Regions from separate parts of the Pseudomonas sp. MYb118 genome, predicted to be linked through region 3. Evidence: predicted binding sites of a transcription regulator. Region 3 holds the regulator's gene; each other region holds the start of a gene.
What was found. Region 3 encodes FliA, which starts transcription of late flagellar genes. Its sites were predicted from a motif close to CTAAAGTTTNNNNNNNNNNNGCCGNTAA; they were not measured.

Region 1: a site for FliA is predicted at 1,371-1,398, ahead of ABVN20_RS05515 (methyl-accepting chemotaxis protein). Genes of this name have one in related genera too.
Region 2: a site for FliA is predicted at 1,330-1,357, ahead of flgM (flagellar biosynthesis anti-sigma factor FlgM). Genes of this name have one in related genera too.

What each region holds. Positions count from the first base shown of each region.
Region 1 is NZ_JBFRXN010000001.1:1,180,922-1,183,185, forward strand. It holds gene ABVN20_RS05515 (methyl-accepting chemotaxis protein) at 1-1,341, opposite strand, end outside; gene ABVN20_RS05520 (ATPase) at 1,578-2,240, shown strand.
Region 2 is NZ_JBFRXN010000002.1:181,302-183,565, forward strand. It holds gene ABVN20_RS06640 (chemotaxis protein CheV) at 1-385, opposite strand, end outside; gene flgA (flagellar basal body P-ring formation chaperone FlgA) at 467-1,228, shown strand; gene flgM (flagellar biosynthesis anti-sigma factor FlgM) at 1,394-1,720, shown strand; gene ABVN20_RS06655 (flagella synthesis protein FlgN) at 1,769-2,236, shown strand.
Region 3 is NZ_JBFRXN010000001.1:23,808-26,071, forward strand. It holds gene fleN (flagellar synthesis regulator FleN) at 1-585, shown strand, start outside; gene fliA (RNA polymerase sigma factor FliA) at 582-1,322, shown strand; gene ABVN20_RS00130 (chemotaxis response regulator CheY) at 1,490-1,861, shown strand; gene ABVN20_RS00135 (protein phosphatase CheZ) at 1,884-2,264, shown strand, end outside.

The sequences.
Region 1 (2,264 bases), 1.2 Mb from region 3:
TACCAACGCCTGGTCCGCCTCGAGCACCCGCGCCACGCCTTCCTCGGCCTGGCGATGTCCGCTTTCCATGATTTTCACGGCGTTGTTCGACGAATGCTGCAACCTGGAAATCAGGTTGTGGATCTGCGCCGTGGACTCGGTGGTGCGTTGTGCCAACTGCCGTACTTCATCGGCGACCACGGCAAACCCGCGGCCCATTTCACCCGCGCGCGCGGCCTCGATGGCGGCGTTCAGGGCGAGCAGGTTGGTTTGATCGGCGATGCCTTTGATGACATCGACCACCATGCCGATTTCATTGCTGTCCCTGGCCAGTTGGGCAACCGTTTCTCCGGTCTCGCCCACCACCTCGGACAGGCGCTGGATGGCTTCGCGGGTGTCACGGGCCACGTCGCGTCCGCGCCCGGTCAGCACGTTGGCCTCTTGTGTGGCATCCGCCGTGCGCTGGACATGGCTGGCAACTTCCAGGGTGGTGGCGGCCATCTGGTTGACGGCGGTCGAGACCTGCTCGGTTTCGACCCGCTGCCGCTCCAGCCCACGGGAGCTGTCGGCCGCCAGGCCATCGGACCGGCCGGCCAGGCCAGTGAGTTGTTCGGCGGTGTCCTGCAAGCGGGTCAGGCACGTCTTCAGGCGCGAAGCCTGGCTGACGAAAGCCGTTTCCAGGCGTGCCTGCGGGCCGCGGGCGTCGCTGTACATTTTGGCGATCAAGGCGTCAGAGGTGCTGGCTTCGCTCATTTGCAGAACGTGCAGTGCACCCTGATTGCGCCGGCGTGAAACCAGCACAGCCAGCGGTGCCGAAACCGCCACGGCAAGGATGAGCGCCGGCGTGGTGCCGATCAGCGCGCCGCCCAGTGTACCGACCGCGCCCATTGCCAGCAGCGGTAGCCAGTCGAGCAGGGCGGGCAGCCATTTGTCACTGGCCGGCAGCACCGCCTTGCCTTCGCTGATGCGTTTGTAGAGCACTTCGGCGCGACGGATCTGATCGGCATCCGGTTTCACCCGGACCGATTCGTAACCGACGATCCTGCTGCCGTCGAACACCGGCGTCACGTACGCGTTGACCCAGTAATGGTCACCATTGCGTGCGCGGTTCTTGACGATTCCCATCCAGGGCTTGCCCTGCTTGAGCGCGCTCCACATGTGGGCGAACACCGCCGGGGGCACATCGGGGTGGCGCACGATGTTTTGCGGCGCGCCGATTAGGTCTGACCTGTTGAAACCGCTGATCTCGACGAAGGCATCATTGCAGTAGGTGATGTTGCCCTGTGAGTCGGTGGTCGAGATGAGTTTCTGCTGAGGTCCCAGGGCAACTTCATGCTGCGTGACGGGCTGGTTGTTTCTCAATCTGTGTTGCTCCTTTTCCTGATGCAGATCCATCGGCTTCCCGGAGGGAAAGGTTAGCAAGGAGCAAGAAAAACACCTGTCGTACGTCGGAAAATAATCCGTAACGTCGTTTTGCGATCATCGCGGTTCAATCATTCGTTTAATCAATGTTCATCATCAATAAACGCAAGTTTTGTTTTTCCGGCAACAGAGGAAGATAACCCCATACCGAATTCGCCTTTGAAGGAACCTGTGCGATGAGAATTCCAGCCTGGCTTGCCCTTGTTGCCGTATTGACTGCCGCGTTCACGCTGCCGGCCAGCGCTGCCGAGCCGGCCTGCCATTTCGCGCCGGTCGCCGACAGCACCGCCAGTTTGCAGGCGGCCCGGTCGGTGGGCGTGCTCTACAGCGAAAACACCCTCAACACCCTGGAATACCTTGAGCAATACCACTCGGTAGCCCTCAAGGGTGCCAGCAACCCGGCCCTGGACTCGCGCATCAGCAGCGCGTTCGTCAGCAGCTCGGATCCAAAACTGGCGATCAACTGGCTACTCGGTTCGTTGCACAAACAGTTCGCTTCGGTCACCGTCTACGACAACCTCGATGCCTTGGTGCAGGCCCGCCCCGACGTGGTGGTGATGCTGGACACCTACAGCCGGCTGGTGTCCAAGCGCAACAACCAGGTCGAAGCGCGCTTCATGGCCAAGTTCTACGATGCGGACCTGCAATACATCGGCAAGGCCGAAGGTTCACGGGCGCAGGAGATGCCGTCGGTGTGGGTGCAAGGCAAGGCCGCGCCGGAAATTGCCGCTCAGATCTCCCAGCAGACCGCACTGCAAGTCAATGCGCTGGAGCAGTTCGATGCGTCGCTCAAGGCACTGGTGACCTCGGGCAACGGCGCGCAAGTGGCAAGCAACTGAGGCTCGCCGCGATTGCCTTGAAGA
Region 2 (2,264 bases), on a different contig from region 3:
GCCCCGTCCCCTTGGGTGGCGGATGGATCTCTTCCCAGTTCATGTTGACGATGCGTTCCACCGAGCGCACCAGGAAACCCTGGGTCTTGGTGTTGTACTCCGTGATGATCACGAACGGACTGCTTTGATCTTTCAACGCACCGGCACCGGTCGCCATCGCCAGATCCAGGATCGGAATGGTCGCCCCGCGAATATTTGCCACACCGCACACGACAGGACTGGACTTGGGCATCACGGTCAGCGCGGGGCATTGCAGCACCTCGCGAACCTTGAATACGTTGATCCCGTAGAGCTGCTGGCCGTCAAGACGGAACAACAACAGCTCCAGGCGATTCTGCCCTACCAGTTGCGTGCGCTGGTTTACCGAATCCATTACACCAGCCATGCCCAGACTCCCACACCAACGCTAGTTGTGTTGCGACGCACATTCATCACTAAACGGCACGGCGCTTGCTTTTTAACTTTTATGAACACAGAACCGACATTTTTCCGACGCCTGACATCCGCCTTCCGCAGAACGCTCTGCGCGGTGTCGGCCGTCTGCCTGTTCAACGCTGGCAGCCCTGCCCTTGCTGACGCAGTTACCTTGCCTGACATGCTTATCGGCGTCACCCAGGGCTTTCTTGAATTCACCGTAGAGGACTACCTGGCCACCAGTCAAACGGAAGGTCGCTACGAAATCGAAGTCAAGCAGCTCGATCCACGCCTGCGCATGCCCATGTGCGACAAGGAATTGACAGCCAGCCTTGAGAGCCCGGCCAAGCCGCTGGGCCGCGTCACGGTCAAGGTCCGCTGCGAAGGCAGCTCCCCGTGGACGGTCTTCGTGCCCGCTCAAGTGCGCCTGTTTCGCGATGTCGTGACCACCAGCCGGCCCCTGCGCCGCGCCGACATTGTCGAACCCGCCGACGTCCTGCTGCGCGAGCGTGATATCAGCCTGATCACCCAGGGCTACCTGACCACCCTGGACCAGGCGATCGGACAACGACTTACCCGACCAATGGTCGCCGATCAGGTGGTGACCCTGGTCAACCTTGAACAGACCGAAGTCATTCGCAAGGGCGATCAGGTGGTCATCACCGCCCGCAGCGGCACGCTGAGCGTGCGAATGCCGGGCGAAGCCCTGTCCAACGGCGGGATGAGCGAACAGATACGGGTGAAAAACCTCAATTCCAAAAGGGTCATCAAGGCGCAAGTGATCGCGCCGGGCCAGGTGGAAGTGTCCATGTAAAACTCTATTCGTGAAGAAGTGGCGCAGGCCGAGGCGGTTCCCTAAACTGTGGCGCATGCAGCAGACGTGCTGGCGCTTGCAGGCTCATTGATAAAATGAGTCTAAAGTTTTCACAGGGATGGCCGAGAACATGGCAAGCGTCCAAATATTCAGAGGTTTTTTACCATGGTCATCGATTTCAGCCGTTTGAACAGCACCTCGTCACTGACGGGCAATACACGTACCAGCGCCGCCAAGGATCCAGCCGAAACCGGCAAATCCGCAGCGCTGAATACTCCGGCCGAGCAGGCCAGCACCGTAAAGAGCGGGGAATCGGTACACCTCAGCAATGAGGCTCAACAGTTGCAACAGGTCACTGACAAGCTGCGTGATCAGCCTGCCGTCGATAAAGCCCGCGTGGCCGAGTTGAAAGCAGCGATTGCCGATGGCAGCTACAAAGTCGACAGCAACCGTGTAGCCAGCAAACTGCTCAACTTCGAAGCCCAGCGCTAGGGCACGCCCCGCGCCAGGCTTTTGGACGCTTAAAAACCAAGGCCAGCCATGCACGACACTAATTTATTGCAACTGATCACCGACGACTTTGCTCCAGCTCAACACCTGCTGGAGTTACTGCAAACCGAGTCCCTCGCCTTGCACGGTCGCGACATGCCGCTGCTCGAAGACATTCTGGCGCAGAAGCAGGCAATGATCATTCTGCTCGAACAGCATGGCCGCAAGCGCAGTGAAATCCTCGCCAGCCTGAACCTGCCGCTCAACCGCAGCGGCCTGGAACAACTGGCCAGCCAATCCAGCGTGGGCGAACAATTGTTGGCACAAAGTGACGTGCTGACAGACCTTCTGGCTCAGTGCCAGGCGGCCAACGCCAACAATGGCCAGTCGATTCTGGTGCAGCAGGCCGCCACGGCCAACCAGCTGAAAATCCTCACCGGCGGTGAACCGCCAGCACTTTATGATGCACGCGGATCAACCGCGAAGCTTGCGAAGCCGCGTCCGCTCAGTCAGGCTTGAGCCTGTAAATGATCACGCCCTATGAAGA
Region 3 (2,264 bases):
GGTATCCGTATCGTTCCGGCGGCTTCCGGCACCCAGAGCATGGTGCACCTGAGCCCGGCCCAGCATGCCGGCCTGATCCAGGCGTTCAGCGATATCGGCGACAACCTCGATGTGCTGGTGATCGACACCGCTGCGGGTATTGGTGACTCGGTAGTCAGTTTTGTCCGCGCCGCCCAGGAAGTCCTGCTGGTGGTCTGCGACGAGCCGACCTCGATCACAGACGCCTATGCCCTGATCAAGCTGCTCAACCGCGATTACGGCATGAACCGCTTCCGCGTCCTGGCCAACATGGCCCAGAGCCCGCAGGAAGGGCGCAACCTGTTCGCCAAGTTGACAAAGGTCACGGATCGTTTCCTTGACGTCGCCCTACAATACGTGGGCGCCGTGCCTTACGACGAAAGCGTGCGCAAGGCTGTGCAGAAGCAACGCGCCGTGTATGAAGCTTTCCCGCGTTCCAAGTGCTCCCTGGCCTTCAAGGCTATCGCGCAAAAGGTCGATACCTGGCCACTGCCCGCCAACCCGCGTGGGCATCTGGAATTTTTCGTCGAGCGTCTCGTGCAACAAACGGCAGGACCGGTGCTATGACAGCCAGCGGTTACAACCTCTACAAGAAGTCGGCGCGTGACGCGCAGTACGAGCTGATCGAGCGTTACGCGCCCCTGGTCAAACGCATTGCCTACCACTTGCTGGCGCGTCTGCCTGCCAGTGTGCAGGTCGAAGACCTGATCCAGGCCGGGATGATCGGCCTGCTGGAAGTGTCGACCAAATACGACGCCAGCAAGGGCGCGAGTTTCGAGACGTACGCGGGCATCCGCATCCGCGGCGCCATGCTCGATGAAGTGCGCAAGGGGGACTGGGCGCCACGTTCGGTCCACCGCAATACCCGCATGGTCAGCGACGCAATTCGCTCGATTGAAGCTAAAACCGGCCGTGACGCTAAAGATCACGAAGTTGCGGCCGAACTCCAATTGAGTCTCGATGATTATTACGGGATTTTGAACGACACCCTGGGCAGCCGGTTATTCAGTTTCGACGATCTTTTGCAGGACGGCGAACACGAAGGTCTGCACGAGGATGGCGCGAGTGCTCATCTCGAGCCGTCACGCGATCTGGAAGATGAACGCTTCCAGGCGGCGCTGGCGGACGCGATTGCCAATTTGCCGGAGCGCGAGCGACTGGTGTTGGCGCTGTACTACGACGAAGAGTTGAATCTCAAGGAAATCGGTGAGGTCCTGGGAGTCAGCGAATCTCGGGTCAGCCAGTTACATAGCCAGTGCGCAGCCCGTTTGCGGGGGCGTTTGGGGGAGTGGCGAGCGCGCTGAAGGCAGTGTGGGGACACTGCGAACGTGGCTGGTGTGGTGTTGAACCGCACCGGTCTCGATCTGTTGTGCTCCAGACAGTCATTGAGTGCTTTGCCAAATTGATTGAAATGGCGCGTCCAGGTGCTGGGCGCGTTTAAGACTGCTTGGAGGTCGAATTGGACAAGAACATGAAAATCCTCATCGTTGATGACTTCTCAACGATGCGGCGGATCATTAAGAACCTGTTGCGTGACCTTGGGTTCACCAACACGGTCGAGGCCGACGATGGCACCACCGCCATTCCGGTCCTCAACAGCGGAAGCATCGACTTTCTGGTAACCGACTGGAACATGCCTGGCATGACCGGCATTGATCTGCTGCGCCACGTGCGCGCCGATGAAAAGCTCAAGCACCTGCCGGTGCTGATGGTGACCGCCGAAGCCAAGCGCGAGCAGATCATCGAAGCGGCCCAGGCCGGTGTAAACGGCTATGTGGTCAAACCCTTCACGGCCCAGGCGTTGAAAGAAAAAATCGAGAAGATTTTCGAACGCATCGGTTGAGTCACGGCGCCACGGGGGAGCTATGGACCACAAAGAATCTTCACTGGGTGACTTCGAGTCGACCCTGAAAAAACACGCGGTCGAACTGGTCGAAAGCCTTGAAAAAGGCAAGTTCGGCGACGCGGTGCAATTGATCCATGAGCTCAATCAGACCCGTGACCGTGGCCTGTATCAGGAAGTGGGCAAGCTCACCCGCGAGTTGCATAGCGCGATCGTCAATTTCCAGATTGATCCGCACATGCCGCAAGCCGAAGAGGTGTCCCAGATCACGGATGCCACCGAGCGCCTCGGTTATGTTGTCAAGCTGACAGAGGCTGCCGCCAACCGCACCATGGATCTGGTCGAAAGCTCCACACCATTGGTCAACAGCCTGAGCGATGAAGCCCAGGCGCTGAGCACCGAC